Regions from separate parts of the Halomonas sp. DP8Y7-3 genome, predicted to be linked through region 2. Evidence: predicted binding sites of a transcription regulator. Region 2 holds the regulator's gene; the other holds the start of a gene.
The links. The regulator FNR, encoded in region 2, switches genes on or off when oxygen is low (the NO sensors DNR and NnrR bind a similar motif). The targets are predictions, from matches to a motif close to TTGATNTANATCAA.
Positions count from the first base shown of each region.

Region 1 (5,130 bases), on a different contig from region 2:
CCACTCAGCATCTGCCGGGCCTGGCCATGGTCCGCAGTGCGGGCTACTCGCCTCCTGTCGGCGCCTGCCTGGGCACCACGGGGCTGGCGTCGCTGCTGATGGCTCCCTTCGCTGGGCATGGCATCAACATGGCCGCCATCAGCGCGGCGCCTTGCCTGGGAGAAGAGGCCCACCTTGACCCGCATCGCCGCTACACCGCCGGCGTGGCAGCCGGCATCGGCTACCTGGTGCTGGGGACCCTGGGCGCTACCGTGGCCGCGCTGTTCGCTGCCTTGCCTGAGGGATTGATTGCGGTAGTGGCGGGACTGGCACTGATGGCCACCCTGGGTGGGGCGATGACCACCGCCTTTTCCGACGCTCGCCATCTGGACGCGGCGCTGGTGACCTTTGCGGTCACCGCCTCTCCCCTGACCCTGGCGGGAATTGGATCGGCCTTCTGGGGATTGATCGCTGGACTGGTCATCGTTGCCCTGGGGGCATGGCGCCGCGCCTGAGAAGGCCCCAGGCGCGTTACCAAGCTAGCTGGAGGTGGGCGCTGCTCCATGCGACGCCTCGTCACTGGCCATACGCACCATCGCCAGCGCCTCGTCCAGGGTCGCCACTTGCTCGACGCGCACCAGCTCATTGCTCAGGCTCACCGCGGTGCCGGCGCGTTCACTGATCAGCTGCTCCAGGCTCGCCAGATCACGGGCCTCGCCCATGGGCAGTGCATCGACCGAGGTGGTGCTGGTGCCGGGCAGGTAGATCGTGCCGTTGGAGAAATCTACCGCGTAGGCAATCACGCCAGGCACGATGAAGAACAGCAGGCCCACACCGTTGGCGACGGCCACCACCGGGTCGATACGTCCACTGATCTGCCCCTTGCGCTCCGGATGAAAGACGGTGCCGCAGCCGGCGAGTGAGGTCAGGGTAGTGGCCAGGACCAGGCCGGTAAGCAGACGGGGTGGACGTAACATGAACAACTTCCTTTGCTGTTTCTAGCGCGATAATAACAAGGTCGATGTCGCTGCCTGGGGCGACCGTGGAGGCCATCCCGCCGCCTTGGCGACATCTTCCATGAGAAAACTCGCACGCATCCTAGCACGTTTTTCTGCACCACTTAGCTGACCTGGCCAACGCTGCGCAGCACTCCCGCTGTCGACTCCGCTGCGGCACGTAGATGCCGGTTCGCCCCAACGGTGGTCTGGCGTTGCGCAGGTTGCCAAGATTGGCTTCCCTGGATGACGCTGCTTTGCCGCCGCGACGGCTTCACCGTACAATGCTCGACACTTTCGATGAGTGACATCGTCAACACACCACACTCTCCATTGCGAGCGTCGACCGATATCAGGCAGCGCCTGATCACCGGCAATAGAAGACTCTGCCGTATCCCTCGACGCTCTACGATCTATCGACTCGATGTGAAGGAATCTGCGGACCCATGCGCGCCACCGAACTGCTGATCAGTACCCTCAAGGAAACGCCTGCCGACGCTGAAGTCGTCAGCCACCAGCTGATGCTGCGTGCGGGCATGATCCGCCGTCTGACCTCTGGCCTGTACACCTGGCTGCCACTGGGCCTGCGCACCCTGCGCAAGGTAGAGCGAGTCGTGCGCGAGGAAATGGATCGCGCCGGCGCCCAGGAGCTGCTGATGCCCGCCGTACAGCCTGCTGAGCTGTGGCAGGAGTCTGGCCGCTGGGAGCAGTATGGACCTGAGCTGCTGCGCCTCAAGGACCGGCACCAGCGCGACTACTGTGTCGGCCCGACCCATGAAGAAGTCATTACCGACCTGGTGCGCAAGGAAATTGCCAGCTACAAGCAGCTGCCAGCCAACTTCTACCAGATTCAGACCAAGTTCCGTGACGAGATTCGTCCGCGCTTCGGGGTCATGCGCTCGCGCGAGTTCATCATGAAGGACGCCTACTCTTTCCATCAGGACGAGGCGTCCCTCAAGGATACCTACCAGAAGATGTATGACGCCTATGTGCGCATCTTCACGCGGTTGGGTCTCGACTTCCGTCCGGTGATCGCCGACAACGGCTCCATCGGTGGCACCGGCTCCCACGAGTTCCATGTACTGGCCGACTCCGGCGAAGACGACATCGTGTTCTCCACCGAGTCCAGCTACGCCGCCAACATGGAGAAGGCTGAAGCGCTGCCGGCGCCGCTGGGCAGTGACGCCAGCCGTGCAGCGCCCAGCGAGGAGCTACGCCTGGTCGACACCCCCAACGCCAAGACCATCGCCACCCTGGTGGAACAGCATGGCCTTGCCATCGAAAAGACCATCAAGACACTGATGGTCAAGGGCAGCGAAGGCGGTCTGGTGGCGCTGCTGGTGCGCGGCGACCACGAGCTCAACGAGGTCAAGGCCGAGCATCTGGAGCAGGTGGCCACCCCGCTGACCATGGCAAGCGAAGAAGAGATCCGTGCTGCAGTTGGCGCAGGGCCTGGCTCACTGGGACCGGTGGGACTCGACATGCCGATCGTGATCGACCGCAGCGTCGCGCTGATGAGCGACTTCGGCGCCGGCGCCAACGTCGACGGCAAGCACTACTTCGGCATCAACTGGGAGCGTGATGTGGCGCTGCCCCAGGTGGCCGACATCCGCAATGTGGTCGAAGGCGACCCCTCGCCGGACGGCAAGGGGGTACTGTCGATCAAGCGCGGTATCGAGGTCGGTCACGTGTTCCAGCTGGGCCGCAAGTACAGCGAAGCCATGAATGCCACCGTGCTCGGTGACGAAGGTCGTGCCATCCACCCGTGGATGGGCTGCTACGGCATTGGTGTGACCCGGGTGGTGGCTTCTGCCATCGAGCAGAACCACGACGACAACGGCATCATCTGGCCCGATGCGATCGCCCCCTTCCATGTGGCCATTGTGCCGATGAACGCACACAAGTCCCAGCGCGTGCGCGAAACGGCCGATCGCCTGCATGACGAGCTCACCGCGGCAGGCTTCGACGTGCTGCTGGATGATCGTGATCTGCGTCCCGGCGTGCGCTTTGCCGACCAGGAGCTGATGGGCCTTCCCCATCGCCTGGTGGTGGGAGACCGTAGCCTGGACAAGGGCGAGCTTGAGTACAAGGGGCGCCGCGACAGTGACGCCACCATGGTGCCCGCCGACGCCATCGTCGACTTCCTCAAGCAGCGCATCGCCCTGTAACAGGGCCCTCAACGGTCCCGGGCGCTGAGGCGTCCGGGCCGTTGGTACAGGTCTGACCTGGCGGCGACGCGACAGCCGCAGGGCTGCTCATGCCGTGCTGTGACTCCTGCAGATAAAAAAAACCGGCCCCGAAGGGCCGGTTGAAAAAGGGGGATGACTCCCCCTCCCCTGACGCTGGTCAATGGCTGGGTTCTGTGCACATGACACCCAACCTGTCTAAGCGGAACCTATCGCTTGCGACGATGACTGTCGCGAATGACAAAGGCGATCCAGCCCGCCATGAAGACCACAGAAAGGGCGACAGCCCCCAGACCGAAGATCACTGCATCATCGAGATACATGGCCCTGCCCTCCCCTTGCTGTGTTGATGGTTCAAGCTTAGCCGCCCTCCTGATGAATTGTGCTGACCTGAGTCAAGGGTCCCTGTGCGACATTCGCCCGCCGCCATATCAGCCGTCGTCCATTCACGCGAAAAGCCGCCCAAGGGCGGCTTTTTCTGGCGATCGCGGACAGCGCAAGCGGTGGTCAGCCAGCGGCCTACAGCACCTTGCGATCTTCCACCGATGAGGCTTCGGTACCCGCGGGCAGTGGGTGCCCCTTCGCCAGTTCCGCGCGGGTCGCGTCGCGTACCTCCAGCACCTCGACCTGATAGCGCAGGGTCTGCCCCGCCAGTGGGTGATTGGTGTCGATCACCACCGTGGTGTCCTTCACCTCGACCACGGTGACGATCTGGGGACCGGCATCGCCGGGGGTCTGAAAACACATCCCAGGGCGCAATTCCGCCGTGGGGAACGCCTGACGCCCCACCTCACGCACCAGGGACTCATCCCTGCGTCCGTATGCTTCATCAGGGGCCAGGGTGACATCGACACGAGAACCCGGCTCGGTCGCTTCGAGCACTCGCTCGAGCCCCGCCATCAGGTTGTCGTGGCCGTGAAGGTATTCCAGTGGCTCGCCTCGCTGACGCGAGTCGTCGAGCACCTCACCGTGGCTATTGCTGAGCACATAATGGAGCTGGGCCACTTTCTGAGGGGCAATCATCATGATGCGTTCCTTTCGGAGATAAGTCTCAGTCCTGACGCTTCAAGGCGGCGACAGGCATTTCAAGGCGCTGTTGGCGATGCAGCATGTTGAGCAGCACGATGGCGCGCTCCTCCCCCTTGTGGCTATCGAACACTGCCTTCAGGTCCTTGAACGGACCGTCGGTGATTTCGACGCTCTCGCCGGCGCGGAAATACAGCTGCCCCGGACCTTCGTCCTTCTCCTGCCCGTGCCGACGCAACAGCTCGACCAGCTCGTCGCTGACCGGTACCGGCATCGACAGGCCGAAGGTGACGATCTTCAACACCCCCCGGGTCGAGCGAATGGGGCGCCAGTTGCTTTCGACCTGGTCGAGGCGAAGAAACAGGTAGTAAGGAAACAGTGGCTCTTCGACCCAGGTCAGCTTGTTGCGGCGCTTCTTCTGCACTTCAAGCACCGGATGGAAGAGTTCGTAGCCCTGATTGGCCAGATGCTGAGCGGCGCGAAAGGACTCTCCACCCTTGCACTGGATTACGTACCAGCGCGGCGTGGAATCGCCACCAGTGACCGTCTCGTTGATGCTGTGACTCATGTAACTCCTTCCGGGCACCCACCAGGCGGACAAGGATATGACCTGGGGGCCTGTCTTGGTCTCAGTTTCCGGCTCGCCACCGACGCGGCTTGTCGCGCGCCGCTGGTATCGTCCCTGCGGCTTTGCAACAATTCGCCGAGCAGCGCCGGGATACTGAGCGCATTTTACCATTCGGATCGCCGACCATCATGCAAGGAGGCTTTCACATGCCCACCCCTTCGGCCATGCGCCGCTGGATCGAGGCCCTTGGCGTCTATCTGCGGCCGCCTGTACTGGCCATGCTGTTTCTGGGCTTCTCTGCCGGCCTTCCGTTCCTGCTGGTGTTTTCCACCCTGACGACTTGGCTGCGCACCTCTGGCGTCGAGGTGGCAGCCAT
Region 1 covers NZ_JAHVIO010000014.1:181,584-186,713, forward strand. Annotated here, with positions in the region: gene KUV86_RS15345 (benzoate/H(+) symporter BenE family transporter) at 1-494, shown strand, start outside; gene KUV86_RS15350 (hypothetical protein) at 519-956, opposite strand; gene KUV86_RS15355 (proline--tRNA ligase) at 1,421-3,142, shown strand; gene ccoM (cytochrome c oxidase subunit CcoM) at 3,370-3,483, opposite strand; gene KUV86_RS15360 (peptidylprolyl isomerase) at 3,680-4,186, opposite strand; gene rfaH (transcription/translation regulatory transformer protein RfaH) at 4,212-4,754, opposite strand; gene KUV86_RS15370 (AmpG family muropeptide MFS transporter) at 4,961-5,130, shown strand, end outside.
Region 1: ccoM (cytochrome c oxidase subunit CcoM) is a predicted target of FNR. The motif match lies at 3,546-3,559, and genes of this name have one in related genera.

Region 2 (5,130 bases):
GCCTGGATACGCGTCGCGCCGAACTGGTGTCGATTGCGGCAGTGCGGATCCACGATGGGCGCGTGTTGACCAGCGAGTCGCTTGATCTGCGCCTGGAGCCCCCGGCCAGCCTGGATGGTGATTCCATCAAGATTCACCGCCTGCGTGGGGTCGATCTTGAGGGGGGAATGCCGGTGCGTGATGCCCTCGAGACGCTGCTGGAATTCATCGGCAACCGTCCGCTGGTGGGGTGGTGCATCGACTTTGACCTGGCCATGCTCGATCGCTATCTCAAGGCGGAGTTTGGCTTCTCGTTGCCTAACGCCACCATCGATGTGGCGCAGCAGTACCGCAAGCGGATGCGGCGCAGCCATCCCGAACTTGAGCTGCAGCCGACTTTCGAACAATTGGCAGAGCGCCTGGGAGTGCCGATCATGGGACGGCATACCGCATTGGGTGATGCCGTCACTACGGCACTGATGCATTTGCGGCTGGACGCCGACGCGCTGGCCGAGTCGTCCCGATGATGCCATCCACGCCGCTGTCACGACGCGTGACCTGGGACGAGCGGCGTGTCAGGTGCCGTAGTCACCGTAATGGGGAGATCTTTGCATGAGCCTTCATGGTCTGATGATGTTGCTTGAGCCGACCTTGCTATCGCTTGGCCTGTTGGCTGTGATGGTGGCTTACTGCCAGTACTATCGCCGCACCCGTGACCTGTGGGGGATGGTCAAGTTCTGGGAGAAGCGTCTGACGCTGACGGTGAGTGAGCACGCCTGGCAACGCTTCGGCATCTTGCTGCTGTTGCTTGGTGTGGTGGCGCGCTATCTGCTGGCACTACAAGTCGTCTAGCCACAGGTCGTCTTGTCACAGGTCCTCTCTTCACAGGGCGGCTAGTCACAGGGCGGCTAGTCAAAAGCACCTTGGCCCAGGATACGCGGTTGTGAACCAGCGTAATCGCAGGGGTGAGTGGTTGCTGACTTCTTCGCCTGTAGCGGACGTGAGTGATAGACTAGCGGGTCTTCATTTTCAGCCGTGATGTGCCCAGCCCATGTCTGCTCAGCCCGCTTCCGCCTCCCTGTTTGATCCCCGTGTCCTCGACCGTCGTGATGCCGCGTCCCCGGCAGCTGACGACGAGCGCGCCCAGGCCAAGGCCAAGCGCGAGTTCAACAAGCTGCAGAAGCGTCTGCGGCGTCAGACCGGCAACGCCATCATCGATTACGGCATGATTCAGGAAGGCGACAAGGTCATGGTATGCCTGTCCGGCGGCAAGGACAGCTACACCATGCTCGAGATTCTTCGCAGCCTGCAGCGCAATGCGCCGGTGAACTTCTCCCTGGTGGCGGTCAACCTCGACCAGAAGCAGCCCGGCTTTCCCGAGCACGTGCTACCGGACTACCTGGACAGCATTGGCGTGGACTACCACATCCTCGAGCGTGACACCTACTCGGTGGTGAAGGAAAAGACCCCCGAGGGCAAGACCACCTGCGCGCTGTGCTCGCGACTGCGCCGAGGGTCGCTGTACGGTTTTGCGGAAGAGATCGGTGCGACCAAGATTGCCCTGGGACACCACCGCGAGGATATTCTCGAGACGCTGTTCCTCAACATGTTCTTCGGAGGAAGTCTCAAGGCCATGCCGCCCAAGCTGCTGTCCGATGATGGCAAGAACATTGTCATCCGGCCGCTGGCGTACTGCCGCGAGGCGGACATCCAGGCCTACAGCGATGCCATGGCCTTTCCGATCATTCCCTGCAATCTCTGCGGTTCGCAGCCCAACCTGCAGCGCCAGGTGGTGAAGGAAATGCTGGCAGAGTGGGAGGCCAAGCACCCTGGGCGCCTGGAGAGCATGTTCAAGGCCGTGACCAACGTGGCACCCTCGCAGCTGGCGGACCGCGAGCTGTTCGACTTTGAAGGGCTGGAGGCCGAGCAGGCGCATCGCCAGGCTCGGCGTATTGATATCGTTGATGCCGACTAAGCTCGCCTGAACACGCCCTGCTGAAGAGCCTCTGCTGAACATGCCTTGCTGAAAAGGCACTGCTGAAGCGTGAAGCGAGCTAGGGCCACATCACGCAGTGGCCCTCTTCAATGTCTGAACGCTCGTCCCGATAAGATAGCAAGAGGCCGCATCCTGGGATGCGGCCTCTTTTGTTGATGGAGCCGGTATATCGTCGCCCTACCTAGGGGGGCTGGGCTTGGGGCGTGGCACGACGTCTATCGGTCGCTGTCGGCCGCAGGCCCTGTCAGCGCCGCGGGATCAGCTGGCGTCGGTGTCAGCCAGGTTCGACAGTGAGGCGAGGTCCAGGATATTGACCTCCCGTCCAGAGACCGCCACCAGGTCCTGCTGTTGAAAGCGCCCCAGAATGCGGCTGACCGTTTCGACGGCAAGTCCCAGGTGGTTGCCGATATCTGCCCGGGACATGGACAGGCGGAAGCTGAACGGCGAGTAGCCGCGACGTCGGAAACGGTCGGACAGACCGAGGAAGAAGCAGGCCAGTCGTTGGTCAGCGGTCTTGCGCGACAGCAGCTGCATCATGCGGCGATCTTCGCGCAGCTCCTTGCTGAGGGTGCGGAACAGTTGCGCGCGTAGTTCCGGCAGCGTCTGGGTCAGGGCGTCAAGGCGATCGAAGGGAATCTCACATACGGTCGTGGTCTCGAGTGCCACCACGCTGCCGGGGTATCTGCCGTCGTCGATGCCATCCAGGCCGACCAGTTCACTGGGCAAGAAGAAGTTGGTCAGCTGCGCTTCGCCACTACCCTCGGTGGTGATCTGCTTGAGACTACCGGAGCGAACCGCGAAGACGCTCGTGAAGCGATCTCCCTGCTCGACCAGCCGAGTGCCCTTCTTGATCGGAGGGTGACGACGGATAATGGAATCGAAGCGCTCGAGGTCAGCGGTCTCCAGCGACAACGGAAGGCACAGGGAACTCAAGCTGCAGGACTCGCAACGAGTCTCATGTAGCATGGGGCGCCGTCGATCTTGGGCCGATGGACTCATTCGCAGCTCCTGTGGGTCTGGGGTTCATGATGAGCAGGGCATGTAGGAAACTGGCTTGCCCTAGCTGCATGCTATTGTCGCTATTCTACACGCAGATATTGGGCCAAAGGTGCATATACCTCTTTTGCCTCAATAATCTGGCGGCGATATGATGGTCGTCAATTTCCTACAATTTGTAGGATATTCCATACAGCTAAACCGACAATCATGCCCGCTGCCATAAATCGAGTGGCAGGGTGTGCCAGCAAACTCTGCAGTTGGCGTGCAGCAATCCCTGTTGTCACTAGTGCCGGTAGCGTTCCCAGGCCAAAGCAGAGCATGAGTAGTGCTCCACGGGCAGGGTCTGCGATGGCCATGCTCCATGCCAGCATGGAATACACCAGGCCACAGGGCAGCCAGCCCCAGATGGCCCCGAGTGCAATCGCCTGAGGTAGCTTGACCACTGGCAACAGGCGACGTCCTGCTGGCTCCAGGTACCTCCACAGGCGCTGGCCCAATGCCTCCAGCCAGCGTAGCCCTTTCCACAGGTTGGCAATGTAAAGCGCCATCGTGATCAGCATCAGGCTGGCAACCACCTGCAGCAGGTCCCGCATGCCCGGTGCCAGCGCCACCACAGAGCCTAGGCTTGCGACCATAGCGCCTGCCAGGCAGTAGCTGAACAGACGCCCCGAGTTGTAGCCGAGTAGTAAAATTCCTACACGAATAGGGTGGCGCATGCTCGGGGGAATGGCAAAGGTCAGGGCACTCATTATACCGCCGCACATGCCGATGCAATGTGCTCCGCCAAGCAGCCCGAAGACAAACGCCGCCATCGCGGGCGGCAGGTCTAGACCTACTGGGTTCATGCGTTCTGCTCAGGATCCAGGGGGTGGCGTGGAATCATGCTCGTCGGCTGCTGCGTCATCGACCGGCGTCTCTCTTGCCGGCTTTCTGGATGGGTTCGGTGTCGGCGGGTCTTCGTCCTCGAACAGGATGCGATAGGCAGGCCCCTCCAGATCGTCGAATTGATCGTTGCGAACCGCCCAGAAAAACGCCCATACCGCCAGACTCAACAGGATCAGCGACAGCGGTATCAACAGATAGAGAATGTTCATTGAGCATGTGCCGCTACGGCAAGACGTGAGGATGATGGCGGCGCCGCGCGTCGCAGGCGAAGGGCATTGCCTATGACCAGCAGCGAGCTGATCGACATGCCGATGGCGGCGAGCCACGGAGGCACGAAGCCCAGCGCGGCGGCGGGCAGCGCGACGACGTTGTAGAGCACTGACCAGGCGAGGTTCTGGCGAATGATGCGGCGCGTCTGGCGTGCGCTATGGATAGCCTGGACGATACGCTCCAGCGGCTCGCCGAGCAAGATCAGGTCGGCGCGAGTGCGGGTCAGGTCACTGGCGCCAGCAACGGCAATGGCGAGGTCCGCCCCGGCCAGAACGGGCACATCGTTGATGCCATCTCCCACCATGGCAACGACCTCTCCCGCTTGCTGACGCTTGCGGACCAATGTGAGCTTGTCCTCGGGACTGGCGTTGCCGTGCCACTGCGCTACCCCCAGCTGATCGGCCAGTGGCTGAACGTTGCCGGGGCGATCGCCGGACAGGATCTCGATCTCGATACCCGCTTCGCGGATAGCCGCAAGGGTCATGGCGGCGTCTGTGCGGGGCTGGTCGTGTAGCTGGAACCAGGCGACAGCCTGCCCCTCGCATGCCAGCAGCAGCCACAGGCCGTCGCCTGGTACGTCGAGGGGGGGCTGGCTGGTCAGGGCAAAGTCCGGGCGTCCAAGGCGCCAACACTGCCCAGCCAGGTAACCTTCGACACCCTGACCGGGGACGTTGCGAATGTCGCTGGCCGTGACTCGGGCGTCGCGCCAGGGCCGGAAGGCATGAGCGACCGGGTGCTCCGAGCCGACTTCCAGCGCTGCGGCCAGCTGACGAGGGTCGATGCCTGCAAGGCAGTCTGCCGTGAGGCGTCGGTGCTCGGCCAGGCGCAGCTGGCCTCGAGTCAGGGTGCCGGTCTTGTCAAAGATGATGCGGTCGAGGCGGGCCAGGGTTTCCAGCGCATCGGCGCGAGCGACCAGCACGCCGGCGCGACGCAGACGCCCGTGGGCGACGGTCAAGGCGGTAGGCGTGGCCAGTGCCAAGGCGCAGGGACAGGTGACGACA
Region 2 covers NZ_JAHVIO010000009.1:264,314-269,443, forward strand. Annotated here, with positions in the region: gene KUV86_RS10885 (3'-5' exonuclease) at 1-506, shown strand, start outside; gene KUV86_RS10890 (hypothetical protein) at 592-831, shown strand; gene ttcA (tRNA 2-thiocytidine(32) synthetase TtcA) at 1,031-1,954, shown strand; gene fnr (fumarate/nitrate reduction transcriptional regulator Fnr) at 2,234-2,974, opposite strand; gene KUV86_RS10905 (sulfite exporter TauE/SafE family protein) at 3,133-3,819, opposite strand; gene ccoS (cbb3-type cytochrome oxidase assembly protein CcoS) at 3,829-4,068, opposite strand; gene KUV86_RS10915 (heavy metal translocating P-type ATPase) at 4,065-5,130, opposite strand, start outside.